One region of the Pseudarthrobacter sp. NIBRBAC000502772 genome, then DNA from elsewhere that is predicted to be linked to it. Evidence: riboswitches for the same ligand, from Rfam matches in the RefSeq annotation. Region 1 holds a riboswitch; each other region holds the start of a gene.
What was found. A riboswitch is a leader RNA that binds a small molecule or an ion and turns the genes downstream of it on or off. The one in region 1 is predicted to bind cyclic di-AMP.
Positions count from the first base shown of each region.

Region 2: linked by a shared signal. The riboswitch ahead of NIBR502772_RS05630 (hypothetical protein) and the one ahead of NIBR502772_RS06585 (M23 family metallopeptidase) in region 1 are both predicted to bind cyclic di-AMP.
Region 3: linked by a shared signal. The riboswitch ahead of NIBR502772_RS14780 (LysM peptidoglycan-binding domain-containing protein) and the one ahead of NIBR502772_RS06585 (M23 family metallopeptidase) in region 1 are both predicted to bind cyclic di-AMP.

Region 1 is NZ_CP041188.1:1,370,263-1,379,988, reverse strand. Features, by position in the region: gene NIBR502772_RS06605 (molybdenum cofactor guanylyltransferase) at 1-43, opposite strand, end outside; gene NIBR502772_RS06600 (HNH endonuclease) at 136-636, opposite strand; gene NIBR502772_RS06595 (NlpC/P60 family protein) at 873-1,619, opposite strand; gene NIBR502772_RS06590 (C40 family peptidase) at 1,791-2,465, opposite strand; cyclic di-AMP (ydaO/yuaA leader) riboswitch at 2,536-2,698, opposite strand; gene NIBR502772_RS06585 (M23 family metallopeptidase) at 2,847-3,671, opposite strand; cyclic di-AMP (ydaO/yuaA leader) riboswitch at 3,675-3,919, opposite strand; gene NIBR502772_RS06580 (metal-dependent transcriptional regulator) at 4,049-4,744, opposite strand; gene serC (phosphoserine transaminase) at 5,022-6,152, shown strand; gene NIBR502772_RS06570 (MFS transporter) at 6,235-7,569, opposite strand; gene NIBR502772_RS06565 (DUF3027 domain-containing protein) at 7,615-8,160, opposite strand; gene NIBR502772_RS06560 (cold-shock protein) at 8,170-8,553, opposite strand; gene NIBR502772_RS06555 (hypothetical protein) at 8,800-9,033, shown strand; gene NIBR502772_RS06550 (helicase-associated domain-containing protein) at 9,044-9,726, shown strand, end outside.
Region 2 is NZ_CP041188.1:1,190,475-1,200,200, reverse strand. Features, by position in the region: gene NIBR502772_RS05665 (EamA family transporter) at 380-1,432, opposite strand; gene NIBR502772_RS05660 (LysR family transcriptional regulator) at 1,505-2,485, shown strand; gene NIBR502772_RS05655 (histidine phosphatase family protein) at 2,463-2,990, opposite strand; gene NIBR502772_RS05650 (winged helix-turn-helix domain-containing protein) at 3,175-4,041, opposite strand; gene NIBR502772_RS05645 (hypothetical protein) at 4,040-4,369, shown strand; gene NIBR502772_RS05640 (response regulator transcription factor) at 4,660-5,400, shown strand; gene NIBR502772_RS05635 (cell wall metabolism sensor histidine kinase WalK) at 5,408-6,961, shown strand; cyclic di-AMP (ydaO/yuaA leader) riboswitch at 7,038-7,214, shown strand; gene NIBR502772_RS05630 (hypothetical protein) at 7,220-7,948, shown strand; gene NIBR502772_RS05625 (HAD-IA family hydrolase) at 8,036-8,734, opposite strand; gene NIBR502772_RS05620 (VOC family protein) at 8,792-9,166, opposite strand; gene upp (uracil phosphoribosyltransferase) at 9,228-9,726, opposite strand, start outside.
Region 3 is NZ_CP041188.1:3,203,905-3,213,630, forward strand. Features, by position in the region: gene NIBR502772_RS14765 (TraR/DksA C4-type zinc finger protein) at 1-105, opposite strand, end outside; gene NIBR502772_RS14770 (cupin domain-containing protein) at 245-625, shown strand; gene NIBR502772_RS14775 (lytic transglycosylase domain-containing protein) at 648-1,919, opposite strand; cyclic di-AMP (ydaO/yuaA leader) riboswitch at 2,153-2,324, shown strand; gene NIBR502772_RS14780 (LysM peptidoglycan-binding domain-containing protein) at 2,328-3,179, shown strand; gene NIBR502772_RS14785 (YdiU family protein) at 3,249-4,712, opposite strand; gene NIBR502772_RS14790 (dienelactone hydrolase family protein) at 4,769-5,746, opposite strand; gene NIBR502772_RS14795 (ribonuclease Z) at 5,821-6,717, opposite strand; gene NIBR502772_RS14800 (hypothetical protein) at 7,098-7,370, shown strand; gene ribA (GTP cyclohydrolase II RibA) at 7,387-9,261, opposite strand; gene NIBR502772_RS14810 (MarR family winged helix-turn-helix transcriptional regulator) at 9,390-9,726, shown strand, end outside.

The sequences.
Region 1 (9,726 bases):
CGGCGAGGATGACGGCATCGAAGTCGAGGGGGTCAGCGTCCACCCTCCCAGCTTAACCGCGCAGGCTGGAATACTGCGCCGGGCTGGAACTACCGCGCGGACCGGAACAAGGCAGCCCGGAACAAGGCGGCCCGCTCAGGCAGCCCGCTCAGGCAGCAGGAACGGATCCCAGTCCGGCGTGGGCTTCTCAAGTTCCTTGATCTGCCAGATGGTGCCATGCGGCGGTTCCGGATCAAACCTGAGCTTCCAGCCCATTTCAGCCGGGGTGTGATCGCCCTTGGTGTTATTGCAGCGGAGGCACGCGGCCACCAGGTTCTCCCAGGAGTCGGCGCCGCCACGCGACTTGGGCTGCACATGGTCGATGGTGTGGGCCCCTTTGCCGCAATACGCGCAGCGGTGTCCGTCCCGCCGCAGGACGCCGCGGCGGCTGACAGCGGTGCCCTGGTTGTATCTGGGGCGGATGTAGCGGTTCAGGAGAATCACGGACGGGCGGCCCAAAATCTCCTGAGGCCCCACCACAGGGTCATCGCCCTCGGCAATAACACTGGCCTTGCCCGTGAGCACAAGCACCAGCGCCCGGCGGAAGGTGACTACCGCCAGCGGTTCATATCCAGCATTCAGAACGAGAGTGCGCATGCACGTACCTCTTTGTGGCCGCACCCGTCAGGGGCACGAGGGCCGGCTGCCCCCGGCATATCCGGGCTATGGATCGACACCACAAGAGTAAACAAAGAATCCCGGGATCAGCTAATCCCGGAAGTAACCGGGGTCACGTGTCGGGCCTGGGCGGCTGTCCGGATCGGTACGACAGGCCGGAGACAGCAAAGGACCCCCGCCGTGAGGCGGGGGTCCTTTGAACACTGAAGCTGCTGCTAGGACACGCGGATGAAGACCGGTCCTGAGCCAACATTGGCGCTGAATACAACGGTCTGGTTGCCGTTGTAACCGCCGTGGACTGCCTGACCGTTGCCGGCGTATACGGCGATGTGGGCCATGCCCGCGCCGCCGTCGGCGTAGTAGATCAGATCGCCGGGCTGGGCCTCGGCGGCGCTCACGGTCTTACCCAGGGACAGGTAGCCGGCGGGCCAGCCGTGGTAGTTGATGCCCACGGCGGCCAGGGCGTTGGTCACCAGCATGGTGCAGTCCTGGCTGACGCCGAGCTGTGCGTAAGCAGCGGACAGGATGGCAGCACCCTTGCCGCTGGCGGCGACCGGAGCCGAGGGAGCAGCCGGAGTGGCCGACGCTACCGTGATGGTTGCCGCGGCCTTGGCCGGAGCCGGAGCTTCGACAACCGGCTCGGGAGCCTCAACCGGAGCGGGCGTGGTGGTCACGGCCGGCTTCTCGTAGGAAATGGCAATGGTGGAAGCAGCGGAAATGATGGCCGGAGCGGAAACCTCAGCCTCAAGGTTCGAAGCGGAAGCACCTTCGTGCTGGACTCCGGTGTCTGCCGCGTTCGCGGCGATACCACTGGTCAGGACAAGGCCGGAAGCAGCAGCGATAACCGCAGCCTGGCGGCCCATGCCGCCGGCGTTGTCGCCGACGGCCTTGGCAATGACAGCCAGCGAGTTGGTCTTGGTGACCTCGGCGCGGTGCCGTGCAACAGTTGCACGTGTAGTCATTAATTTCTCTCTTTCGTTTTCCTCAGGACCGCGTAGGCAGTCCAAGGGCGTTGGAGGCGCCGGCATCTTGGGGGTACGCCGGCACATCCCGAACGGGGATTTAGCGAAAAGTTTCCAGCGAAGAATCGGTTCCGGCAGCACAGGGCTTCAGGAACTGCCGGATTGCAGGAACTACGGGGCCAGCGTGAAGAAGGATCCGCCGCCCGTGGATGCCACGGAGTGGAGCAGCGTGCCCTGTGACGGGTTCAGTGCGCTGATCATCATGCCGTTGCCGACGTAAATGCCAACGTGGGCGCCGCCATTCTGCATGACCAGGTCACCGGGAGCCGGTGTGGCGGTGGGCCGCATGGCCGTCCAGGCATTGGTGCGGGGAATGCTGATGCCGGCCTGGGCGTAGACCCACTGCGTGAAGCCGGAGCAGTCCCAGCCGTTGGGAGTGGTGCCGCCCCAGAGGTAGGGGTGACCGATACCGGTGTAGGCAAGTGCTGCCAGACCCGAAGCAGCAGCAGAGGAGACAGTGTCAGCGAGCTTGGAGGCCGCGGCCTCGGTTGCGGCAGCACCCTGAGCCCCGGTTTCGGAAGCCGTGGACTGCGCGCGGACCCTCTCAACCTTCGGCGCCGGCGTCGTCTTGATGACGGGGCGTTCGAAGGAAACGGTAGCCGTGGGCGCGGCAGTGACGGCAAGTGCCGTCTGCGCAGAACCGGACTCGGTAGAGGCGGAAACGCCGGCGGTGGAATCCGCGGCGTTGGCCGGAAGCCCCATGCTCAGGATCAGACCTGATGCAGCTGCGATAACAGCAGCCTGGCGACCTACGGTCCCGGCATTGGCACTGACGGCCTTGGACACGGAGCCCAAGGGGTTAGTGCGAACCGGTTGTGCGCGGTGACGCGCAGAAGTATGGCGTGAAGACACGAAGGTAGCCTCTCCCAATGCCTGCGAGGTGAGCTGTCGGATTCGGATGGGAGTCACCCGGCCGCGCTGCTTCACAGTGGAAGCTTTGCGACTTAACCCCAAGGCCTTCAGAATCGAAGACCAAAATTGGTTCCCCCGCCCCTGCCAGACGATGTCATGCGAACGGACCTTGAGCGGTGGCAGAGCTAGGCAATCCACTCAAGAACGTCAACTTCGGAAAAGTTGACGCGCTTTAGACGTTACAGGAGTTCCGAGCCAATGTCACATTCAGGTCACGGCATGTTGCTACGATTCGAGAGTTGGCCATCATTTGGGTCAGAGCCAGCCGGTGGGGTCGACGACTTCGCCATTGATCTGAACCTCGAAGTGGAGGTGGCAGCCCGTAGACGCGCCCGTGGTGCCGCTGAGGGCAACCACGTCGCCGCGGCTGACCGTCTGGCCTACCTTGACGCTGGCGGAGGAGAGGTGGTTGTAGGTGGTTTCAAGGCCATTGCCGTGATCCACCACCACGCGGTTGCCACCGCCGTACTGGTGCCAGCCAACGAAGGTCACGGTGCCGCTGGCAGCGGCCATGACGGAGGTTCCGCACTGTGCCACGTAGTCCTGGCCGCGGTGGAAGTCGCCGGAGCCGCCGGTGATGGGACTGACCCGGAACCCGAAGGGTGAGGCCGTAACCAGCTGGGCCAGCGGCGAGCCAAGGCTTCCGGCAGAGGCGGCGCGGGTAATGGATCCCGCGGACTGGGCGCTCAACAGCTGCTTCAGCTTGCCGTCGGGATCACCCTGGGTCACCACGGACGAGCGGCTGAAATCAATTTGGGCGGCGGCTTCGGCGGTCACTTCGGGCTGCGGAGCAGCGGAAACGGCTAATGCAGCCTGGCCGGGTGCCGGAGTGGCCATCACGGGGCCGGTCACAGGAACCGTCACAGTGAGAGCAAGGCCTGTTGCTGCCAAGGCGATGCCGGCCTTCTGGCCGAGGCCACTGGCGGCGGCGAAATCCGTCATCTGCCGGAAGGGTCCCCGGCGGCGGCGGGCTTCCCGCTGTGGGTCGCGGGGCCTCTCCGCGCTGAAATCCTCGGCCACTCTGGGCGCCGAGGCGGGACCCACCGCGCGACGGCGGCCCCTGGAGTATTGCGTGGTCAAGAATGTTCCTCTCTGGGTAGCCTGCGAAGTTAGCTGTCGGATTCGGGTCAGAGAGTTCAAAGACCCGGTCCGCCGTGACAAGCACTTTGGCGCAGAGATATCCCGTGAGGATCCTTCGCTGGAAGAGGCTTGCTGCTGACGGACTTAACCCCAAGGCAGTCTTACGACTGCCGGTTGTGGTTCCCCCGCCTCTGCCAGTTGGTGACTGATGCACCTGATCCGCTGGCAGAGCTCGGCTCCGGATCAGGTAACGCTTTTGTATCGACGCTGAGTTTCAACTATAGGTGATTAACTTGGACAGTAACAATTCCGTTACCTTTGCGGAACCTTGCGTCGCTGCGCTATGGAACGGCCCCACACGGCGGACCGCCTTCCCGTCAGCTGACGGAAACGAAGACGTGGGATGCCACTTCCGGGGGCAGCTCGAGCGCCCCTTCGATTCCCGGAACGCGCACCGAAATGTACTCCCCTACGCGCTCCAGGGACACCGTGGCACCGGGCCTGATCCCGCCTTCATCCAACTGGACCAGCAGCTCAGGTTCCACCTGGATGGGCTCAGCCAGCCGGCTGACTGTCACGTTCGACGCTGGCCCGTAGCCCTGCATCGCATCCAGGAGATTAATCACACCGGCGTCTGGGAGCGCGGGCGCCGGCCCGCCCAGGGCGGCCAGCCCGGGGATGGGGTTGCCGTACGGAGACTCGGTGGGGTGGTTGAGCAATTCGTAGATGCGCTGCTCTACACGTTCGCTCATCACATGCTCCCAGCGGCACGCTTCATCGTGGACATAGGCCCAGTCCAGGCCAATCACATCCGCCAGGAGCCGTTCCGCGAGCCTGTGCTTGCGCATCACTTCCGTAGCGCGTTTCCGCCCGGCTTCCGTGAGCTCCAGGTGGCGGTCTCCGGAGACCACGACCAGTCCGTCGCGTTCCATCCGGCCGATGGTTTGGGACACCGTGGGTCCGGAATGCCGCAGCCGTTCGGCGATGCGTGCGCGAAGAGCAACGATGTTCTCTTCTTCAAGCTCCAAAATGGTCCGAAGATACATCTCCGTAGTATCGATCAGATCCGTCATCCAGCTCAGCTCCTCGAGCGCAGTACCTTGCGTTGTCCCACCGTATCGCGTCCCGCTCAGCGGCGAGGTCCGCTAAAAAGCTTAGCCTATTTTGAATTTGTCTGGATAATGCCCGGGCGGAGACAAAGAGTCTCATTGGCCGGACTATGACGGCCCCGGTTCCCCGCCCAATCGAGGGTTCAGGCAGAATAAGGGAGGTCCTTATGCAGTCACCGCCGACTACCGGCCACCCCACCGCCCGGACGTGAGCCACGTCCATGCCGAAATTGGAGCCCCCGTGAGCGAAACCAGCATCACTATTCCCGCCGACCTCCTGCCAAAGGATGGACGGTTCGGCGCAGGACCCTCCAAGGTCAGGCCGGAGCAGCTCGAAGCGCTCTCAGCGGCGTCCAAGACCATCCTGGGCACCTCCCACCGCCAGGCTCCGGTCAAGAACCTCGTGGGCTCCGTCCGTGAAGGCCTCAGCCAGTTCTTCCGCGCCCCCGAAGGCTACGAAGTGGTCCTCGGCGTCGGCGGCTCCACCGCTTTCTGGGACGTCGCCAGCTTCGGCCTGGTGGAAAAGAAGGCCCAGCACCTGTCCTTCGGCGAGTTCGGCTCCAAATTCGCCTCAGCCACCAACAAGGCCCCGTTCCTGGACGCCTCCTCCATCATCAAGTCCGAGCCCGGCACGCGCCCGGTATCGGCCGCCGAGGCTGGCGTGGATGTCTACGCCTGGCCGCAGAACGAAACCTCCACGGGTGTCGCGGCTCCGGTCAAGCGCGTCGCGGGCGCCGACGCCGGTTCCCTGGTCCTGGTGGACGCCACCTCCGCAGCCGGCGGCCTGGACGTGGACGTCTCCGAGGCCGATGTCTACTACTTCGCCCCGCAGAAGAACTTCGCGTCCGACGGCGGCCTGTGGCTGGGGCTCTTCTCCCCCGCCGCGCTGGAACGCGCCGCCCGGGTCAAGGCAAGCGGCCGCTGGATCCCCGATTTCCTGGACCTCCAGACCGCCATCGACAACTCCAAGCTGAACCAGACGTACAACACGCCGTCGCTCTCCACCCTGGTGACCCTCGACGCGCAGGTGCAGTGGCTGAACGCCAACGGCGGCCTGGACTTCGCGTCCGCCCGCACCGCTGACTCCGCCGGCCGGATCTACTCCTGGGCCGAGGCCTCCGAGTACGCCACCCCGTTTGTGGCAAAGGCGGAGGACCGTTCCAACGTCATCGCCACCATCGACTTCGACGACTCGATCGACGCCGCCGCGATCGCCAAGGTGCTCCGCGCCAACGGGATCGTGGACACCGAGCCGTACCGCAAGCTGGGCCGCAACCAGCTCCGGATCGCCACGTTTGTGGCCATCGAGCCGGCTGACGTCTCCGCGCTGCTGGCAAGCATCGACTACGTGGTGGGCGAGCTGCGCAAGTAGCGTACCCGCGCGAACGGACACTTGGGGCCCAGGAACCGGGGCCCAAGTGTCCGTTCGCGCTGTCTTGTGGTGAGGCCACTTGTCAGCGTCCGACGGCGTCGTCCGGGTTTTCGTCCGGGGCGGCGCCGTTGACGTTGTCCCCCGGTTGTTGGACGCCCAGGTGGGAGACGACGCCGAAGTAGCGCAGGCCACGGGCGCGCCGGTTGAAGGTGAGCCGGAGCCGCTGGGCGCGGATGATCCATATCATTCCGATCACGGCGGCGATGATCCCGGAGGCGGCCGCAACGGAAAGTGACCACCGGGGGCCGGCGACGTTGGCCACCCATCCCACCAACGGCGCGCCGATGGGTGTGCCGCCCATAAAGATGGCCATGTACAGGGCCATGACCCTGCCCCGCATGACGGGATCGGTGGTGGTCTGGACGTAGCCGTTGGCACTGGTCATCATGGTGATTGCGAACAGGCCCACGGGCACCAGCGCCACGCCGAACCAGAAGTAGTCCGGGGCAAGCGCGGCCAGTCCCGAGGTCACCCCAAAGGCAGCCGCCGCGCCGAAGATCATCCGCAAACGGGGTTTGCCGCGGCCGGCGGAGAGCAGCGCGCCCGCCACGGAACCGATGGCCATGATGGAATTCATGAGCCCAAAGGCGCTGGCGTCCAGCCCGAATTCCGTGCCCACCATCGCGGCGATGAACAGAACGAAGTTAAGGCCGAGTGTTCCCACGATGAACACGGCCACCAGGACCACCACAATGTCGGGCCGGAACCGCACATAGCGCAGCCCCTCCCGGATGCGGCCCTTGCCCGGAGCCGCCCGGGGAAGCTGGCGCAGTGACGCCGTCGGAATCTTCCACAGGCTCAGGAGCATGGCCAGGAACGTGAAGGTGTTGATCAGGAACACCCAGCCGGGACCTACCGCTACGGTGAGGACGCCGGCCACGGCGGGCCCGATCATCCGGGCGACATTGAAGGAGGCGCTGTTCAGGGCCACGGCGTTGGGCAGGTAGTCGTCCCGCACCAGTTCAGAAACAAAGGTCTGCCGTACCGGGGCGTCGAGGGCGGAGACCATGCCCAGCAGCAGGGCGAAGCCGTAGACGTGCCACAGCTGGCCGGCGCCGACCACCACGAGGATGCCCAGGCCGGTGCTCAGAAGGGCCATCATTGACTGGGTGATGATGAGCAGCTGCCGGCGGCTGTACCGGTCCGCCACGAGGCCGGCAACCGGCGCCAGGAAGAGCTGCGGCCCCAGCTGCAGCGCCATGGTGATCCCCATGGCCCCGGCGTCGTGATCGGTGAGGTGGTCAAACACCAGCCAGTCCTGGGCCGTCCGCTGCATCCAGGTTCCGATGTTGGAAACCAGTGCGCCGAGGAACCAGATCCGGTAGTTGAGGATGTGCAGGGATTTGAAGGTGGACATCAGTGCCGGCCTTCTTGGTTCTCAACCCTGCGCATTGGCAACTGCTTAGTCAGCCTCGCCGGCGGGGTCGTCGTCTTCGGATTCTTCGTCCCGGTCCTCGGACCCGGGAGTGTCAGCCTCGGCGTGCGAAGTGTCCGGCTCCGCAGCCGAAGCAACAGCTGCGCGCGGCTCGTCTTCCTCTGCGGCCTGTGCGTCCTCGGGGCGGACGCGCTCGGCCCACGGCACCCACTCCGGGGAGAGGATGGAGTCCTCCGACGGCAGGAGGCCAAGCTCGCTGACCGTGACCACCTTGGAGCGGGAGTTCCTGGTCAGGACCGCGTACCACTGCCAGCCGTGGTAGCCGGCCATCCTTGATTCGAAGAGGTGGGTGACCAGGCGGTCGCCCTCACTTTTGGCAGCCAAGTGCGCACCGATGTCCGACGCCGCCGCGATCCCTTCGATGGCGGTTCGCGCCTCGCCAACGGCAGCGGCGAGGAAGGCATCCGGCTTTCCGGTGCGCCACACGGGCACGCCTGCGCGGCGCTTGGCCTCGGCTTTTGCGCCTATTTTCTCCGCTGTTGTGGTGTCCGGCTGTTCAGCGTCCGCGTTCATGGCCAAGACCTAAACGTCCAGCTCGTCGGCAACCTTACGCAGGGCAGCCGCGATGGCTTTGCCCTTGTTGCCTTCCGGGTACTTGCCCGCGGACAGGGTTCCGGAGAGGTTGTCCAGCACGCTGACGAGGTCCTGGACCAGGGGCGCGAGGTCCCGGGCGCTGGGCCGCTTGGCCTTGGCGATGGACGGCGTCTTGTCCAGGACGCGCAGGCCCAGGGCCTGTGCACCCTTGCGGCCGTCGGCAACGCCGAACTCAACCCGGGTGCCGGCCTTCAGTTCCGTGATGCCTTCGGGCAGCGCTGATTTGGGCAGGAAGACTTCCTGGCCGTCCTCGCCTGCGAGGAATCCGAAACCTTTTTCCTTGTCATACCACTTGACCTTGCCGGTAGGCACGTAATCAACCTTCTTCGTTCTGACGTCTTCTGACACGGCCGGCAGTCACCGCATCCGCACTGATGTGCGGGTTCAGGGTATGACAGCGACGGACCGTGTTGGTCTGTTCTTCAAGGTTATCCTGCCGGGGGCCGGAATCCTGCTTTCACGCACCCTTCGTCCTGCCGCCTGCCTGCGGCTGTGTGCCCGCCGCTCACGGCCGCCTGTGGCGCCACCACCGGCCGACCGGCTGTTAGCGTTGCCTGCATGACACCCTCGCGATACCGGCGCCCACTGATGATCTGCGCAGCGGTTGTTGCCATGCTTTCCCTCGTGGCGGTGGGAGCCGTCATGGCACTGGCCTTCGCAGGCTCCGCTGCTCCGGCCTGGGTCACTGCCACTGCCCTGTACGGCTTGCCTGTGGCGTTCCTGCTGATGCTTTTCCTGGTGCTGGACAGCGTGGCGGGCCGGCGCCGGGCAGGAAAGTCCGGCGGGCGGTAACGTTGGACTGATGTCCCTTATTCGCGCGCTCAGCAAAGAACTGGAAGCACGCAGCGATGACTCGTTGCGGGCGCTCTTTGCAGCGCGGCCGGACCTTATGTCCCCCGCCGTTCCTGACTTTGCCGCCCTGGCCGCGCGTGCAAGTGCGCGGGTCAGCGTCCAGCGTGCGCTCGAGCGGCTTAACCGGCCACAGATGCAGGTGCTGGAAACGCTGCATCTGTGTACCAACACGGACACCGAACACAGCGCCTCGGCGGCGGGCATCCGGAAACTCATTGCAGGGTCCACGGTGGCGGCGCTGGAACGCATCCTGGCCTCGCTCCAGGAACTGGCTTTGGTGCACCGGGCCGAGCCGCCCCATGGAACGGCGGTTTCGGGCCACCGCCAGCGCTACTACCTGCCGGTGGGAAGCCTCAAGGACGTGGTGGGAATCTATCCCGCGGGGCTGGGGCGCAGCTACACCGAGCTGGTAAGGCTCCAGCCCGCGTTTGCCCAGCGGGCAGTCCAGCTCGTTGCCGAGCTGCGCCGCAGCGGCGTCTCCATCCAGAACGCCACCACCCCCATGGAGGCCGCCCTCGCGCTGCAGCATTGGACATCCTCGCCCGAGGCACTCGGCGAGGCTTTGGCCGGAGCCCCGGAACGCACGACGGCGCTGCTCGCCAAATTCCGCAACTGGGCCATGGGTGCCGTCCC
Region 2 (9,726 bases), 180 kb from region 1:
GCGGGCGCCACTTTGTATTGGTGGCCACCGCTGTGGGATCCAGCCTCACCATTGCCTTCTCCCTTGCCTTCGTCAGCACCTGGGAGCTTGCCTTCGCCGAGCAGTCCTCGATCTTCGGCACACCGCTCCCCACCGGGGATCCGGACAACTACTTCTACTGGGGTGGGGCCTCAGCGGTGGCCACGCTGGCGGTCCTGTTCCTTGGCGCAGTCTGGCCGGCGGGCAGGCGGTTGGGGACTGCCAAACGGAGGCCCGCGCCAGCCAAGCGGCGGCCCGCTTCCGGCACTGGCCGCCCTGCCGCGCGGCGCCCGGCAACTGGAGCCACCGCGGCCCGGGGCGCGTCAACCGGGGGCGCGGCACCCCGGGGTGCCGCCACCGGTCAGCGTGCGTCGGGCTCCCGCGCACCCGCCCGGATGCCAGCCTCGGCAGCCAAGCGGCCGTCGTCGTCCGCCTCCCCGGTCCGCAAACCGGCACCCAAACCGGGCACCAAGACGGGCGCCAAGACGGGCGCCAAACCGGCGCCGCGCCGCTGACCCAACCGCAGAACCTGCCGCTGATTCAGCCGGCCTCGGCCGGTGAGCACGGCAGTCGCCACCCCGCCCAGGAGGAGCAACCCGCCAGCCAGTTCCGCCGGCGTGGGCACCTCCCCCAACGCCAGCCAGGCCGCGCTCATGCCCACCACGGGCACCAGCAGGGTAAAGGGCACCACGGCGGACGACGGATAGCTGGCCAGGAGCCGGTTCCAGATCCCATACCCCACCAGCGACGCGAAAATGGCCGTGTACAGGGCACTCAGGATCGTGGCCGGCTGGAGGTCTGCCAGCGTGCCGAACACCGCGTCCGGCCCGTCCACCAGCAGCGACAGCCCGGCCAGGGGCAGGGGAACCACTGCGCCTGACCAGACCACCAGCCCCAGCCCGGAGGCGGCCTTGGCCTGACGCGCAATGACGTTCCCGGCCGCCCAGGACAGCGCGGCTCCCAGGACGATGATGAGCGGGAGCACCGGGGCCACGGCACTGCGGCCGACGGCCACCACGGCCAGCCCCGCAACGCCAAGAACGACGCCGGCCAGTTGGCTCCGGCTGGGCCGCTCGCGCAGGAACCCGGCGGCCAGGAGGACGGTGAGCAGCACCTGGGCCTGGAGGACCAGGGAGGCGAGGCCGGCCGGCATGCCCAGCGCCATGGCCAGGTAGAGAAGGCCGAACTGGCCCGCGCTCATAAAGACGCCGACGCCGATGATCGCCTTCCAGCTGACGTCGGGCTTCCTGATGAAGAAGATCCAGGGGAAGACCACCAGGAGGAACCGCATGGCCACAAACAGCAGCGGGGAAACCTCACGGCCGTTCGCATGCAGGCCGAAGTCGATGGCCACGAAGTTCAGGCCCCAGAGAACGGCGACCAAGGCAGCAAGGAGGGAGTGTCGGAGATTCACGGTCCCACTCTTGCAGACCGGCAGATGAAGCACCAGCGTTGAATTCTGCGTCGAATCATGTACGTTTGCTTCATGATTGAGATCGGTTCGCTGCGGGCACTGACGGCGATTGAACAGCACGGTTCGGTCATCGCGGCGTCGGAGGTGATGGGCTTCAGCCCGTCGGCCGTCTCCCAGCAGATCAAGAAGCTGGAGAAACAGACCGGATTCCCCGTCCTGGAGCGCCGCGGCCGCGGGGTGCTGCTGACGGAGCGCGGGCTCACCCTGGCAGCTTACGGCCGGCGCATCCTGTCAGAGCTCGAGGAGCTGGAATCCACGCTCTTGGCGGATCCGGCCAAACCTACCGGGCACCTCAAGGTTGTTGCCTTTTCCACGGCCTGCAGGGGCCTCGTGGGGCCGCTGCTGGGACGGCTGGCCTCATCCGGAGCGGACCTGGACCTCAGCGTGCTGGCCGAGGACCCGCGGGAAGCCGTGGCGCGGGTGGCCAACGGGGAGGCGGACCTGGGCGTGGTCCACAACTGGAACTCCGTCCCGCTGGTCATACCGGAGCACATGAACCTCGAGTGGTTGTGCGAGGACGTAGCGGACGTCCTGGTGCACCGCGACCATCCCTTGGCAGGACGCGGCCAGGTGGAGCCGGCGGATCTGGTGGACGAGCGCTGGATCAGCACGCCGCACGGAGCCATCTGCAACGAGGCCCTACTGAGGATCTTCGCCGACCTTGGCCGGGTGCCGGACATCAGGGTCTACGATCCAGACTTCGCAACCCACATCGCACTGGTGGAGCAGGGAGCCGTGGTGGCGCTGGTCCCCCGCCTCGGCCGGCCCGCGCTTCCTGCGAACGTCGTCGGCCTGCCCCTGGTCAACCCCATGCAGGTCAGGCAGGTGGGCATCGTGTACCGCCGCACCATGGCGGCCAGCCCGGGCATCCAGTACGTCGCCGGACTGCTGCGGGAGGTCGCCGGGTCCCATGGGGTCAGTGAGTCCCATAGGGTCAGTGAGTCCAATGGGGTCACTGGGTCCCGTGGCGTTAGTGCGCTCGCGGGACCTTGAACTTGGTCAGCCGGGCGTCCTGCCCGTCCAGTTCGGCCCAGGATTTTTCCGTTTCCAGCACCGTGAGGGCGCTGGTGGGGTAACGCGTGGCGGCGTCCATGTAGGCGTCGTGGTTTGAGTCCCGTGAGGCCAGGTGCATGGCGAGGTCCTGGACGCCAGGCATGTGCGAGATGAGCATCAGTGTGGTGACGGTGTCAGGCACGTGGTTGACCACGGCGAGCATCCGCAGCGCAGAGGCGGCGTAGAGGCCGTCCTCAAGTTTCGGCGTCGGGGCCTTGTCCCCCAGTTCAGAGCACACCCACGTGCAGGTCTGGCGGGTGCGCAGCGCACTGGAACAGAGGATGAAGTCCGGGAAGATGCCGTGTTTGACCAGCCACTTGCCGGCCAGGGGCGCCTCGCGGTGTCCCCGTTCCTCCAGCGGCCGCTCATGATCCGCCACACCGCCGGGCCAGTCGGACTTGGCGTGCCGCATGATCACCAGGCGTTTGATGTGGTGGTCGCTCATCCCCCAAGCCTAACGCCCACACAGGTGGGCCGCGCCGCCGTCGAACATCAGCCGCGGAGGCCAACACTCGCGGGGCCGGACTGAACGCGAAAAGGCGGCACATCCCGAAAGCGCCGTTGTTGCGTGAGGTACGAGCGCAGGCGCAGAGGGATCGTGCCGCCTTTTGGCGGTACTGAAGTAAGGACTAGATCGAGTATTCCGGAGCGGCCCAGACAATAACTTCGGGGTGCTCGTAGAAGCGGTAGCCCTGGCCGCGGACGGTACGGACGGTGTTGGCGAGGCGGCCCAGCTTGGAGCGGAGACGGCGGATGTGGACGTCGATGGTGCGCTCGTTGGGGACTTCCTCGGCGTTGCGCCACAGGCCCTCAAGCAGTTCATCGCGGCCAACCGTGCGGGTGCCGTTTTCCACCAGGTAGTTCAGGAGTTCGAATTCCTTGAAGGTCAGGTTCAGGGATTCGCCGTCAAGGTGGACTTCGCGGCGGGCGAGGTCGATCAGGACGCCGGACGGGCGCAGGTCCTGGGGCTGCTGCAGCCGGGCAGTCTCGGTGCGCTTCTGCGCGTTCACGGTGGGGTCACCAAAGGTGGAACGGACGACGTCGAGCGCGGAACCGGGGGTGCCGGCCGGCGCCACGGCCACGGCCGCGTAGCTTTCAGCACCGGTCACGAGTGACTGTGCGTAAGCGCGGATTTCCTGGGCAAGCTTGGCAATGGAGGTTCCGGCAGCCGCTGCGGTCTCCTCGTCGATGCCCATGTAGAGGACAAATCCGCGGGCCACGGTGTCATTGGCGACCGGGCGTACACTGTTGGGTCCCGCGATCACCGGAGTGGGCGCGGTGAGCGGCGCGGCTTCGGCAGGCTGGACGGCGCGGAGCTGGCCGTAGGAACTGGGGTTGTAGCCCTGGGGTGCGTAGCCGGGGGCAGGAAAGCTGGCCCCGGGTGCAGCCGGGGCGAACGCCGGTCGGGCACCGAACCCCTGGCGGAGGCCGGAAGCCTGGCCGGCCTTGCCTGCGTTACGGACGGAGATGTGGACGTATCCGGATGCAACTGACATGAATGCTTACCTCAATGTGAATGGCCGTCATCGCGGCTCGAATGCTGATTGTCCCCGCAATGAAATCTGGGGATGGCGCCCTACGCTGGGCTGGGGGCGAATGCCTAAGAACTTCGTGGGGTCTGAAGATCAGGCGTGCATTCGACAACAGCGCATGTCGGCAGCAGCGGATGTGCTGGGCCAATATTCTGCGGCTGCAGGTGCTGTTGAGTTCTTGTTCACAATTGAAAGTGTGCAACGTAACAATGAAAACTTGCAAGTAACAATGGGTGCAACGTTCCGCATACTGAGACAAAATACGGATTTGTGTTACAGATCACCATTCTGATTTGGCGGCAAAATAGGAGTTGTTGTCCGCCATGGGTGCGCAAATGGCCCTCTCCGGCGAACAATGTTCGCCCTTTCGCCATATCAAGACCTTGAAATTCACCGGCCAATGACTTGCCGAGATTCCCTGCCGGGTTTTGTCGCCTGTCCAGCGGAGAAGGCGTCCGCCGGCGGATTGTCGGCGTCCCGCCCGGCCCCCAGATCGCCCATCCAGCTCGCTAGGCTGGGATTCACAGCGTGCGCACAGGAACCCCATAGCGCGGGCTAACCGAATGATCGGAGAGTTGTCCCATGGCCACTTCGCACTCCATGACCAACAACCTTCCACAACTGACCCACCCGGACGGCTCCCCCATCCGCGCCCTGGTGGTTGACGACGAACCCAGCCTTTCCGAGCTCATGAGCATGGGGCTGCGCATGGCCGGCTGGTCCGTTGCGGTGGCTTCGGATGGCCCGGAGGCCGTCAAGCTTGCCAAGGAGTTCCGCCCGGACGTCCTGGTGCTGGATGTGATGCTGCCAGGGTTCGACGGCGTTGAGCTGCTGGGCAGGATCCGCGCCTTCGCGCCGGAGGTACCTGCGCTTTTCCTGACGGCCAAGGACGCCGTCCAGGACAGGATCGTGGGCCTGGCGGCCGGCGGGGACGACTACGTGACCAAGCCGTTCAGTATGGAAGAGGTCCTGCTGCGGCTGCACCGCCTGGTCCAGCGCTCCGGCGTTGCCGCGATGGACACTGCCGAACTTGTGGTGGGCGATCTTGTCCTCAACATCGACACGCGCGAAGTGACCCGTGCGGGCGACGCCCTCCTGCTCACCGCCACCCAGTTCGAGCTGCTCCGGTACCTCATGGAGAATCCCAAACGCGTCATCAGCAAAGCCCAGATCCTGGACCGTGTCTGGAACTATGACTTCGGCGGCCAGGCCAACATTGTGGAGCTTTACATCTCCTACCTGCGCAAGAAAGTGGATGCAGTGCACCCGCCCATGATCCATACCGTGCGGGGCGCCGGCTACGTCATCAAACCGGCTGAGTAGCAGCTCCATGTCCTCGCCGCGAGCAACCCCAGCACCAGCCCGGAGCTGGCTGAAACCGGACACCTGGCATCTGCGCACGCGCCTGATCCTGTTGGCCATGGCCCTGCTGGTGGCCATCTGCGGCGCCGTGGGGCTGTTCAGTTACGCCTCCATGGATTCCTTTCTCACGGGTCAGCTGGATGAACAGCTGAGCCAGGCCGCCAAACTCTCGAACGGTCCGGGCCGCCCGCCCCTGGGCGGATTCAACGGCAGGCCGGACCCGCTTGACTCCCGCGGGCAGAGTGTCGGAACGCTGAATGCGCGGATCCTGAACGGCCAGATCCCCAGTGGCGGTTTCCTGGACTCGGACACCACACGCCTACCCCTCGACTCCGAGGACAAGCAGACCCTGCTGGCGCTGACGCAGAACGGCATCCCCGTGAACCGCTCGCTGTCCAACGGGGATTACCGAATTGTGGCCGTCCAAACCGGCTACGGCGATGTCCTTGTCACGGGCCTTCCGCTCGCCGCCAAGGAGAGCACGCTGGCATCGCTGGTGTGGACCTTTGTGTTTGTCTCCTTGGGCGGCCTGGCGCTGATCGGACTGGCAGGAACCGTGCTGATCCGGCGCACCATGAAGCCGCTGGAGCAGCTTTCCGAGGTGGCAACCCGGGTGGCCCGGCTCCGGCTGGACGCGGGCGAGGTGGCACTCGCGGTGCGCGTCCCGCCGTCGAACTCCAACCCCGGAACCGAAGTGGGCAGCGTAGGGCACGCCCTGAACCTGATGCTGGACAACGTCGCCAGTGCCCTCGAGGCGCGGCAGCGGAGCGAGACCAAGGTGCGGCAGTTCGTTGCCGACGCTTCCCATGAGCTGCGCACCCCGCTGACCGCCATCCGCGGGTACACGGAGCTGATGCGGATGACCGAGGACTTCACGCCGGACGGCCGGAAATCCCTGGCCCGGGTCCAAAGCCAGTCCGAACGCATGACCACCCTGGTGGAGGATCTGCTCCTGCTCGCCCGGCTCGATGAGGGCCAGCCCCTGAAGCTCAGCGAAGTTGACCTCACACAACTCGTGATCGAAACCGTCAGTGACGAGAAGGTCATCGCCCCGGACCACCAATGGCGCCTTGAACTGCCTGACGAGCCGCTCGCCGTCACGGGTGATGCATCCCAACTGCGTCAGGTGCTTGTCAACCTGCTATCCAATGCGCGCAAGCACACGCCGCCGGGAACCACCGTGGTCACCGCTGTCACGAAGTCTGCCAATGGCGGCGCAGCGGTGACGGTAACGGACGACGGCGGGGGCATCCCTGCGGAGTTCGTTGACCACGTTTTCTCCCGGTTTGCCCGCGCAGACGCGGCGCGCAAGGGTACGGCGCCGGCCTCGGGCGCCGGGGCGTCCGAAGGCACAAGTGGCTTGGGCCTGGCCATTGTCCAGTCGATCATGGAGGCCCATGGCGGGAGCGTGGAAGTGACATCACGGGCCGGACGGACGGAGTTCGCATTGCTCTTCCCTGCCGGCGCGCTGGCGCAACCCACTGACGCCCGAGCGCAGCAAGGCGACACACCATCGCCGTGATTCCCGTTACCAAAATGTGACTTAAGGTTCCAGCTCCTGTAGCGTCGATGACGTGTGGTTCCCGTTTGGGCCGCATATCCGGATGACGCCAAGCTCTGCCGCTTCCCGGATTCCGTTTTCAGAGGCAGAGGCGGGGGACCCACCGTCCCGGGCACCAAGTGCCCTTTGGGGTTAAGCCAACACGTGATTGTGCCGTGTGGCCGGATGCCCTCATCCGAACCCGACAGCTAACTCCGCAGGTGTGAGAGGCGATCCATCATGTCTGAATTCAAGGTACAAACGCGCCCGCAGGGCGACACAAAGTCCCACAGCCACCGCAAGCAGACGCGCTTCGGTGCAGCTATGTCCCCATTGTCCAAGGCCGCGCGGATTCCCTCCGTGGGCCAGCGCGTCGCGGTGTTCGCGACGGCGTGCGCCCTGCTGGTCGGCGTCAGCGCCGCGGCACACGCTTCCGAGTCTGCGTCGCTTGCGGCCAGCGCGGACCAGGCCGCCGAACAAGCCAGCGCCCAGTCGAAGCTGAGCTTCGAGACAGCCGAGATCCAGCCCCCGGCCTCCCCGGAAGCTGCGCCGGCCGAGATCAACGTCGCGCCCCAGGCCGCCGAACCGGCACCTGCCCCGGTCCCGGAGCCCGCTCCGGCTCCGGCCCCGGAACCTGCGCCCGCGCCTGTTGTGGCAGTCAACGACCCCGCAGGAGCGCAGGCCTACGCTGCCGGCCAGCTGGCGACGTACGGCTGGTCCGCTGACCAGATGCAGTGCCTGCAGACGCTGTGGACCAAGGAATCCGACTGGACCACCACGGCCACCAACGCCAGCAGCGGCGCGTACGGCATCGTCCAGTCATTGCCTGCTGAGAAGATGGCTAGCGCCGGCGCGGACTACATCACCAACTACCGCACGCAGATCAACTGGGGCCTGAACTACATCCAGGAGCGCTACCAGTCACCGTGCGGGGCGCTGAACTTCCACCTGTCGCACAACTGGTACTAGGCCGACCGAGCGGCGCCGGCGGCCGGCGTCGCTGAGCTGCGCCGGCGGATCACGAAAGTGATCCGCCGGCGTCAAAGCCGGAAAGAGTCAAAGCCGGAAAGAAATGAGCTGCCGTCCCGCGGCGTCCGTTTCCACGGAGGCCGTCACGGCACGGTAATCCGCGATATGCAGCACGCCTGCTGGCAATTCGCCCGCATTCGGACCCACGGCCACCGTCCGGATACCCGCAGCAACGCCTGCCGCGATTCCGGCGGGCGCATCCTCGAACACCACGGCGTCATCCGGTTTCACGCCCAGCAGCCCGGCGGCCATCAGATAGCCTTCCGGGTGCGGCTTGCCCCGTGTGACCAGGTCCGCCGTCACGGCCGTGGCCGGCATGTCCAGCCCGGCAGCGTCCATGCGGATGTCTGCCAGGGTCCTGTCCGCTGAAGTCACCAGCGCCACTGCCTGGGCCGGGAGGCTGCGAAGCAGGTCGGCAGCCCCCGGCAACGCGATGATACCGGCCGTCCGCACCCGTTCCATCGCACCCAGTTCCTCGGTGAGGGCCGCGACGTCCGCTCCCGCCGGCGCGAAACGGCGCACGGTATCGGCAGCCTGGACGCCGTGCGAAGTGCGCAGGATTTCGGCGATGTCCAGGCCGTACCGGGCCGCGAATTCTCCCCAGACCTCCTCCACTACTGCCGTGGAGTCCACCAGTGTGCCGTCCATATCGAAAAGGACGGCCCGGCAGGTCAGTGTTCGTGCGGCGGCAGGTGCTCGTGTGGCGGTAGGTGTGGGGATGTTCATGCTGCCTATTTTGCCTTAGGCGTTACCGGCTCAGGCGTCGCGACCCGGGCGCCGCCCTCAGGCGTCACGGCCCGGGATGTACTGCACCGCCCACTTGTTTCCGTCGGGATCCGCGAAGTAGACGAAGTGCCCCCAGTCCTGGATGTCGATGTCGCTGACCTCCACACCGTTGCCCTTGAGGTGGTCGTGGGCAGCCTGGATGTCGCTGACCACCATCTGCAGGCTTGGGGCTGTGCCCGGAGGGGCGTCATTGAGGCCCTCGCCAATACAAATGGAGCAGGCGGATCCCGGCGGGGTCAGCTGGACGAAGCGAATGCCATCCATGGGCCGCTCGTCGAAATCCGGGTTGAATCCGACTTTGTTGACGTAGAAATCCTTGGCCCGGTCCACGTCGGATACGGGCACAAAAACGAGTTCAAGTTTCCAGTCCATGCGCCACAGGCTAACGGCGGCGGCAGGAAAGCGGAAGACTTACATTCTGGAGCAGCCCGTACTAGCCGGCGATGCCGTACAGGCGGTCGCCGGCGTCGCCGAGCCCGGGAACGATGTAGGACTTCTCGTCGAGCCGTTCGTCAATGGAAGCCAGCACGATGGTCACGTTGGCCTCGGCCAGTTCCTCTTCGAGCTTGGCCAGGCCTTCCGGCGCGGCCAGGAGGCAAATGCACGTGACGTCTGAGGCGCCGCGCTTGAACAGGAACTTGATGGCTTCGCGCAGGGTTCCGCCGGTGGCAAGCATCGGATCCAGAACAAAGATCTGCCGGTCCGTCAGGTCCTCAGGGAGCCGCTCCGCGTACGTGATGATGTCCAGGGTTTCCTCATCGCGGGCCATGCCCAGGAAACCCACCTCAGCGGTGGGGACCAGCTTGGTCATGCCCTCGAGCATGCCGAGCCCGGCGCGCAGGATGGGAACCACCAGAGGCGTGGGCTTGGTGAAAGCGGTGCCCACTGTGGTGCTGACCGGCGTCTCGATGGTGACCGGCTGGGTGCGGACC
Region 3 (9,726 bases), 1.8 Mb from region 1:
GGCGGCGTTGGCCGACGAAATGTCCGCACGGAGGGCGGGGAGGAGCGCGAGTTTCCGGGTGCGCTCTTCTTCCAGCAGAACCCGGAACCGTTCAAAATCGGGCATGGGAAAAGCCTAGTGGTTTGGGTCTCGACAAGCGCCGTCGGCGGGAGCATGCTGGCAATCGTAAGCGCCTCAGATGCGGTCTGGCAGCCAGGGACAGACAGCTGATGGACACAGAATCAACAGAGAAAGTCTGCGTGCCATGCCTACCAACGTCGTCACCACACTGGCAGTCAAATCCCACAACACGCCGGATGAGAAGCGCCGCCCGGACAAAACCGAAGTGGACGTAGTCAACCTCGGCGACTACACCGTTGGCCGGTTCACGTTCAGTCCCGGCTGGCGCTGGTCGGACTGCATCAAGCCGGTGGTCCAGACCGAGTCCTGCCAGAACAACCACGTCGGATACTGCGTTTCCGGGGCACTCAACGTCGAGACCACCAACGGCACCCGGATCAGCATCAGCGCCGGCGACTCCTACACCATTCCGCCCGGACATGACGCCTGGGTGGACGGCGACGAAGCCTTCGTCGGCATTGAATTCCTCAGCGCCGCGGTATTCGCCAAGGCACCGGGAACGTGACGCGGCTGCCGTCCCCCGCAGGTCAGTACCAGTTGTTGGCCACGGAATGGTTCCACGCGCCGCACGGTGACCCGTAGCGGTCAGCGATATAGGACAGGCCCCAATTGACCTGGGTCCGGTAGCTCGTGAGCCAGTCGCTGCCGGCGCTGGCATACTTGCTGGCCGGCAGCGACTGGGCGATCCCGTATGCGCCCGAGTACGGGTTGGTGGCGGTGGTCAGCCAGTTCGACTCCTTGGTCCACAGCGACGCCAGGCACGGAAACTGGTCCTGGCCCCAGCCGTAGGCGCCGAGCTGCCCGGCCGCGTAGTTCTTGGCGCCCGCGGGGTCGTTGACAGCGCCTCCCGGAACGGAAGGCACGACGACGGCGGGCGGCGGGACCGGCGTCGGGCTCGGGACTGGAGGCGGGGCGGGCACGCCGGGTAAAGCAGGTGGGGCCGGAACCGGTTTCTGCGCAGCGGCAAGGGCCGCCGCCTTGGCTGCCGCCTCCGCCTGTTGGCGTGCCTGGTCCTGCGCCGCGGCCCGCTTGGCGGCCTGCGCCGTTTCATACGCGGCCAATGCCACCTGGCCCTGCCGGAACTCCCCCTCCACCGCAGCCGTGGTCCCTTTGAGGGAGGCCAGCTGCGCGGTCAGTTCCTGGCCGTGCTCCTGCTGCTCCGCGATCTGCCGGGACATGGCCTGCTGGGCGGATTGGGCGGCGTCGAGCTTGGTTCTGGCCTCGCCGGACAGGCGCTCGCGCTCGGCCCTGGCCGCCTGCTCCTGATCGGCCAGGGCACGGGAAATGCGTTCGGCGCCTGCAGATTTGTTGACCAGGGCCGCAGTCTTATCGCTGACGATCTGGACGATATTCAGGCCGTGGATGCTGTTGTTCTGCACGGCGTCGAGGGCAACGAAGAAACCCATGTTGGTTCCACCGGTCTTGTACGATTGGGCCGCCAGAGCACCGATTTCCTTCTTGTATTGTCCCAGTTCGGCCGCGGCGCGTGCCGTCTGGGCCGTGAGTGCGTCCACAGTGGAAGTGGCGGCCTGAAGTGCCGCTTCGGCCTTGGCGTACTCCGCGGCGGACGTTACGGCCGCATTGCCCAGCGCCTCTGCTTCAGCCTGGAGTCCGCCCAGCAGCCCGTTGATCCTGGTGACTTCTGCCGCTTTGCCGGCCTCGCTTTTCTTGGCGTTCTGCACGTCTTGCCACGAGGGATACCCGCCGGGCGGCGCGTCGTCGTCGGCATGCGAGGGAAGCAGCGCAGCCGACCCCACCAGGGCGACCGCCAGCAGGCCGGCGAGGGCGGGCAGCCGCATTTTTTGAACAATCCGGGACATAGTTGGTGAGCTTACCGGGCATATACGGATTACGGGGCCTGACCTGCAACATCGTTACCGAGGAGGGAGGGAATCCGAGATGAAGCGCGGGTGGATTTCACGCCTACATTCCGTTACCGGAATGTGACATTGCCGATAACTGGAAGTTATGGTCAAACGGTGGCCCGGCTCAAGCCGGGACATTCCCGCCAGTATGCCGAGCCCTGCCGCTGACCGGGATCCAGTCGCTTTCCAGCTGGCAGGGACGGGGGAACCACGTTTCCACGGCTTTTCGAAGCCTTGGGGTTAAGTCGGTATCGCCCCGTCCCGTGCGGCGGCGCTACCGGCCGGGTATCTCCGACCCGAACCCGACAGCTCACCCCGCAGGCATGGGAGAGGCGATCAACCGTGTCCAAGAATTCCGCTGCCGCACGCCTTCGTGCGGTTCCTGCCCGCTCTACCGTCCTCATTGGCCTGGCCACTGCGGCCAAAACACACCCTCTGACGTTTGGCCGGCCGGCCCTGGTGGCTGTTGCTGCATCCGGCCTGCTGTTCAGCATTGGCGTCCCGGCTCAGGCCGGCGTCCACGGCCCGGACAACTCCGGGACTGCCAACACTCAGGTCCAGACCAGTGCGGCGGCAGCGGCTCCGGCCGCTGTTGCTTCGACTTCCGCTGCAGCAGCCCCCGCCGCGGCCAACGTCCACACCGTCGTTTCGGGTGACACGCTGGGCCAGATTTCCGCCGCCAACGGCGTCCCGCTCAACGACGTCCTTGCCGCCAACGGACTCTCGCTGACCAGCATCATCTACCCCGGCGACCAGATCCTGATCCCTGGTGCCGGCTACACCGCACCGGCTCCCGCAGCGTCTCCCGCACCGGCGCCGGCCTCCCCCACCAACACCGGCATAAGGCTGGCCTCAACGTCCGCACCGGCGGCACAGGCTCCGGCCGGCTCGCTCGGCGCGGCCATCCTGGCTTCCGCCAACTCCCAGCTCGGCATCCAGCAGGACTGCACCGCCATGGTGGAGAAGGCGCTGCGCTCGGTGGGTAAAAGCGTGGGTGACCTGGCTCCCGGCCAGTTCTTCCAGTACGGCCCGGTGGTGGGCACACCGGCCGCAGGGGACCTGGTCATCACGGCCGGCCATGTGGGCGTCTACGCCGGCAACGGCCAGGTTGTCAGTGGCGGGGTGGACGGTTACAAAACCGAAGTGCACTCCATCAGCTGGCTCGCCGGAGCGTCCTTCGTCCGCGTAGCGTGATCCGACCATGCTCGACGGCGGCGGGCGGCACCCAGCCCCGCGCCGCCGTCGTCCATCCCTGGTGTTCTCTCAGGTCCCGCAGAAGGTCCGATAGCTCCCGAAGTCTTCAGGGGCGGGGCCGGCGTAGCGTTCCAGCCCGGGGCGCTGCGTGTACGGATCGGCCAGGACGTCCACCAACCGGTTGAATGGGTCCAGGTCGCCGGCGATAGCCGAGTCCAGAGCCTCTTCAACCAGGTGGTTCCTGGGGATGTAGACGGGGTTGACCCGGTCCATCAGGTCCGCGTCCGGCGCCAGGGCCAGCCACCGCGCGGCCCAGGCGTCGAAGGCTTCGGGGTTCGCAAACATGGACCGCGCAGTTTCCGGCGTACCGCGGGCCGCCGAGCCGAGGCTCCGGAAGAAGGAGGTGTAATCCACCTGGCCTTCCTGGAGCAGCGCCAGCACGCCGTCCACCAGGGACGACGCGACGTCGTCGTGCGTGTCCGGGCGCAGCCCAAGCTTGGACTTCATGCCTGCTGACCAGGCAGCGCTGTACAGGGCGCGGAAGCCGCCGAGGGATTCAACGGCGAGCGCCACGGCCTGGTCCTGGTCTTCATGGAGCAGGGGCAGGAGTGCTTCAGCGAGCCGGGTGAGGTTCCATTCGGCGATGACCGGCTGGTTGGCGTAGGCGTAGCGTCCGTCCGCGTCGATGGAGCTGTAGACCGCGCCGGGGTTGAAGGCGTCCATAAAAGCGCAGGGACCGTAGTCGATGGTCTCGCCGGAGATGGCCATGTTGTCGGTGTTCATCACGCCATGGACGAAGCCCACCAGCATCCATTGCGCCACCAGGGACGCCTGCGCGGCTATGACCGCCTCGAAGAACGCGAGATAGGGCTTGTCGGCGAGCGCCGCGTCCGGGTAATGGCGGCTGATGGCATGATCCGCCAGACGGCGCAGAAGGTCCGTCTCGCCGTTGACGCGGGCGAACTGGAAGCTGCCGACCCGCAGGTGGCTGCTGGCCACCCGGGTGAGCACGGCCCCGGGCAGCATGGTTTCGCGGCGGACGGGCCGGCCCGTGGCCACCACGGCGAGGGACCTCGTGGTGGGGATGGCCATGGCGTGCATGGCTTGGCTGACGATGTACTCGCGCAGCATGGGACCGACGACGGCGAGACCGTCACCCGCGCGGGCGAACGGTGTCCGGCCGGAGCCCTTGAGGTGGATGTCCCGAAGCTGCCCGTGGATGTCCGTGACCTCCCCCAGCAGGAGGGCCCGCCCGTCGCCGAGCAGGGGTGAGTAGCCGCCGAACTGGTGGCCGGCATAGGCCTGGGCCACGGGTGTGGCACCGTCAGGAATCTGGTTGCCGATGAGCAGCCGCGTCCCCTCGGGCGTCCGCAGCCAGGACGGGTCGAAGCCCAGCTCGGTGGCCAACGGCTCGTTCAGGACCAGCAGCTGCGGGTCAGGTGCTTCCTCCGCCTGCCAGGGAACCGCCAGCTCCCCGAGTTCGCGGGCGAAACGCCCGCCGAAGGTGAGCGTTAGTGGGATTGCGGTGCTCATGCTTCAAGACTACCCGTGGCAGGACAGCCCAGACCGCGGCGGATCAGACGTGCTGCTCAGACGTGCTGTCCGAACCAGGCGAGGGTGTCGTTCCAGGCAGCCGTGGCTTGGGTTTCGTTGTAGCGCTCGCCGGTGTCGTTGTGGAAGGCATGGTCGACGCCGGGGTAGACGGTGATCTGGTGGCGGACCCCGGCAGCCACCAAGGCGTCACGAAGGGCGGGCATCGCGCCGGTGATCCGCTGGTCGCGTTCGGCATACACACCGAACGCCGCAGCCTTGATGGCCGGCACCTTGTTCAGGTCCGGCGCCGGCCCATAGAACGCGGCGGTGGCCTTCAGTCCGGCCAGCTCGGTTACCGCCTGCCACGTGATGCCGCCGCCGAAACAATACCCGTTCATGGCGATGCGTCCGGAGTCCACGAAGTCCTGGGCCTGAAGGTAGTCAAAGGCGGCGGCGAAGTCAGCAACATGGCGCTGTGCCCCGGCTCGGGTCAGTGCACCCGACACGGCGTCAGAGTCAAGGCCGGCTGTGCCGCCTTCCCTGCTGAGCAGGTCAAGGGCCAGCGCCGCGTACCCGGCTTTGGCAAAGCGGCGGGCAACGTCCTGGATGTGCGGGGTCAGGCCGCGGTTTTCGTGGCAGACCAGCACCGCAGGGCCGGCTGCACCGGATTCGGGCCGGGCGAGGTACCCACTGATCTCGGTTCCGTCGGCCGGGAACCGCACGGTCGCCGTCGTCAGCCCTCCGGCGCCCTCCGGGACGGAGAGCGGGCTCTTGGCCCCCGGCACAGCACCGGCAGAAGCAGTGCCGGGGCCCGCCGTCGACGATGACGGCGTGGGTGTGGGCATGGGGTCGGTGCTGCGTGGGACTTCCTCGGGTGTGCATCCGACGAGCAGCATCGCGCCCGATGCCGCCGCCATGCTTCCCATGATGAATGCGACCCGGCGGGTAAACGTGCGGTGCGTCATTGCGCCGGCGCGGTAGTCGTCGAAGAATTCCTCGATCAGATACCTTTCAAACTTTCCAAGCTGGAGCATGATTGGCCTCCTCGAGTGAGGCTCATATCCTTCTCCGAAGCCGGCCTTCGTGCAAGGGTCAGCGAGTTCCGGCCTCACCGGGGGCTACCGCGCCGATTGGGGAAGGCGATCCGGTCCAGGTCATTGGCTGCCATAACCGTCGAGCTGCCAGCCCGGACCCGGGCCTGCTCCTCGAGCGCAGTAACGTCGTCGCCGTACCGCGAGGAGAAGTGCGTAAGGACCAGCGTGCCGACGGCGGCGCTGGCCGCCAACTCCCCCGCCTGCCCGGCGGTCAGGTGACGGTACTGCTTGGCGAGCTCGCCGTCGTCGGTACTGAACGTTGACTCTGCCACCAGCAGATCCACGCCGTCTGCGAGTTCCTCGGCACCCGCACAGGGCGCCGTGTCCATCACGAACGCGAAGCTCTGGCCCGGCCGGGGAACGCTCACATCGTCCAGGCGGACACCGTCCAGAACTCCGTCACGCTGCAGGCGCCCCACGTCCGAGCCAGAGATCCCGGCCGCGGCGAGCTTGTCCGGCACGAGACTGCGGCCATCAGGTTCCTGCAGCCGGTAGCCGTACGTTTCGATGCGGTGCTTCAGCGGCTGTACCTCCAGGCCGGGCGCGACGGCCCCGGCGCCACCGTGCGGGCAGAGCCTCAGGTCAAGTCCGGGGGTGCTGACGGACACCAGCGCGCGGACAACTTCCTCTCCCGACGCCGGGTAGTGCAGGTGGACTGGATGGGTCACGCCGTCCAAAGCCATCCGGGAAAGCACGCCCGGCAACCCGAAGCAATGGTCGCCGTGCACATGGGTGAGGCAGATGCGCGTGATCTGAGTGGCCGGGATCCCGGCGTGGAGCATCTGGCGTTGCGTTCCTTCGCCGGGATCAAAAAGCAGGCCCTCGCCATCCCACCGCAGCAGGTAGCCGTTATGGTTGCGGGTCCGGGTGGGGACCTGGGAGGCAGTGCCGAGGACGACAAACTCACGCATGGAACTGAGTGTCCCACTGCGGGTTGCCTGCATCCAGCCGCCCCTACTCCAAGCCGTCCCGGACTGCTACATCGGCACGGCCAAGGCGACTGACAGCTGGGTTCAGCCTGTCGCCACGGAAGGACGCACCATGCTCCCTGACACTTCTCGGCCCGTCATCCAGGCAACGCTGCCTGTGGTCGGTGAACATATTGAAGAGATTGCCAAACGGTTCTACAAACACATCTTCGACGCCAGGCCGGACCTGCTCGATGGCCTGTTCAACCGGGGAAAACAGGCTGACGGGCGCCAGCAACAGGCGCTGGCCGGATCAATCGCCGCTCTCGCCACCTACCTAGTGGAAAAACCGGATCAGCTGCCCGATCATCTGGTGTCCAGAGTTGCCCACAAGCACGTCCGTCGTCACTTTCGTTGTGGAACGGACCGACGAACGGGACGTGAAGCCGTCCCTGCCCGGGCAGTACGTGACTCTCAAGATGGCCATGAAGGACGGCGTACACCAGCCACGGCAGTACAGCGTGACGCGGGCCGATGACGGGCAGCACCGGCACTTGCAGGCAGTGAGGAGTGACCTCATCGCCAAAGGGGTTCCGGCCAAAGACATCCAGTACGAAGTGTTTGGCCCGGACCTCTGGCTCGCCGATCTCCAGTAAGTTGTATCCGCGCCATCTAGAACTGCTCCGCCGGGATGGAAAACCCGAGGTCCAGGAGTCCGCGGCCTGCCTGTTCCAGGATCGGATCCATGGTCAGGGAGGCGTGGTTGAGCAGTACATTGACATCGCGTTGGATCCGCTGGAGTGGGTGCGTCAGCCGGTGAACACTCCCTCCGGAGCCCGTCAGGATGAGGCGGACAGCCTCGGCGGATGCCCCGCCACTGAGACCGAGGGAAAGCCGGTACTGTGCCCGCTCCCCATCCGTGAAAGCGACCGGCCGCCGGCCGTAGGAAGCGGCCACCAGCCGGACAGCTTCCTGCCAGTGCAGCCGCGCAGTCGCCACCTGCCCGAAGGCCTGCGAGAACCGGGCCTGCGCGAGCGGCGAATCCACCTGCCGCGCCTGCGTTGTCTGCTTGACCTTGCGCACCATCATCAGGTCCCGGAACACCTCGATGGCGTGCTCAGCGGCCCCCAAAGCAGCTGCCGGGGCAACCATGTTCAGGAACGTGGCCATGGGGATGTGGATGTTCGGATCCGGATGGATGCGGCTGCCGGGGTTGTCCGCGGCGGCCAGGAGGTTCCACTCCAGAGCGCGGTGCGCGGGGACAAAGAGATTCTCCGTCCGGAGATCGTTGCTTCCTGTCCCCCGCAGGCCGGCCGTGTGCCAGACGTCCAGGAGGTCAAGATCGGACACCGGGACCAGGCACTGTAGGCGGATCTCGCCGTGCTGCACAGCCAGGAGCGCCCACTCAGAATGCATGACACCGGAGGCGAAGCTCCAGCGGCCCGAGATAATGAACCCGCCGGGAGCCCTCTCTGCTTTACCTGGAGGGGCGCCGGTGGCGGCAGCCAATGGGGCCGGCCCGTTGGCGAAGACTTCGTCCTGGGCTTCCCGTGGCCAGCGGGCCAGCATCCAGACATGTTCCACCAGGTGCCCGACGCTCCAGGCCGTGGAGACACATCCCCGGGCAAGGCGCCGAACCACCTCCACGTAGGTTTCCAGCCCCATGCCGAAGCCGCCCACGGCCTTAGGCGCGAGCATCTGAAATACGCCCGCCGCCTTCAGTTCAGCCATGGTGGCGTCCGGAATACGGCGGATCTCCTCGGTTTCAGATGCGCGTTCCCGCAGCCGGGGAACGAGGGCATCCACCCGGGCTAGCAGCTCATCGTGCGTCGGAACGGCCACAGCCGCCGCGGTCGGCATCACGGCCGGGAGCACCTCTTCGGGAAGCTCAATGGTGTGCGCTGTATGGCTGCGCTTCGCGGCCAGGTAGCGGTGGTTCGCCTCCGAGAGGTGCACGCCGGTGGGGACCTGCTCCGAGACGTCAACGCCGAGGGCCGTCAGCTGCCCTACTTTGTCCGGGTTGTTGGTGAGGAGGCGGATCCGGCCGGCGCCAAGCGCTCCGAGCATCTGGGCGGCGGCGCTGTAGTCCCGCTCGTCCTCGCCGCGCCCCAGGGCAACGTTGGCTTCGTAGGTATCCAAGCCGGTGTCCTGCAGGGCATAGGCGTCGAGCTTGGAGTACAGGCCGATGCCGCGCCCTTCCTGCCGGAGGTACAGCAGGAAGCCCCCGACGGCGGCAATCTCCTCGACTGCCTCGCGCAGCTGGGGTCCGCAGTCGCAGCGCTCGCTGCCGAACACGTCGCCGGTGAGGCACTCGCTGTGCAGTCGGACCAGCGGGGCCGCACCTTCCGGGCCCTGGTCCAGGAGCGTCTGCTCCCATTCGCCGAGCGCGAGCAGCAGGTGCTCCTTACCGTCGGCCAGCCCATGGAAAGTCATGATCTCGGCTGTGGCCGCGAAGCCATCAGGGAAGCGCAGCGGGACGGTGACCTGGCTGCGGACGGCGGCCGGTTGTTCGAATGGCCGCGCGACGGTCTCGGACATGACGGTCATCTGGGCTCCTCAGGAAGTCTGAAAGTACTTGAATGTTGAAGTAAACAGTACTGGTCATTAGTTCACGACGCAAGTGATTTCCCGGACATAAAACTTCACTCATGAAGTAAATGCCTTAGGCTTGCCCTATGGAAAATTCCGTCGAACCCCGCTGGCTGAGCAGCGATGAACGTGAGGTGTGGCTGACCCTCGTGGGCATCATGATGAAGCTCCCCGCCGCCCTGGACTCCCAGCTGCAGCAGGACGCCGGGATAAGCCACTTTGAGTACATGGTCCTTGCCGGCCTGTCTGAAGCTCCGAAACGAACCCGCCGGATGAGTGACCTGGCGGGCTTCACCGAGTCCGGACTCCCCCGCCTGTCCCAGGTTGTCAGCCGGCTTGAAAAGCGGGGCTGGGTTCACCGCTCCACGGATCCTTCCGACGGACGCATCACCCTGGCCACACTCACCGACGAGGGCTGGGCGA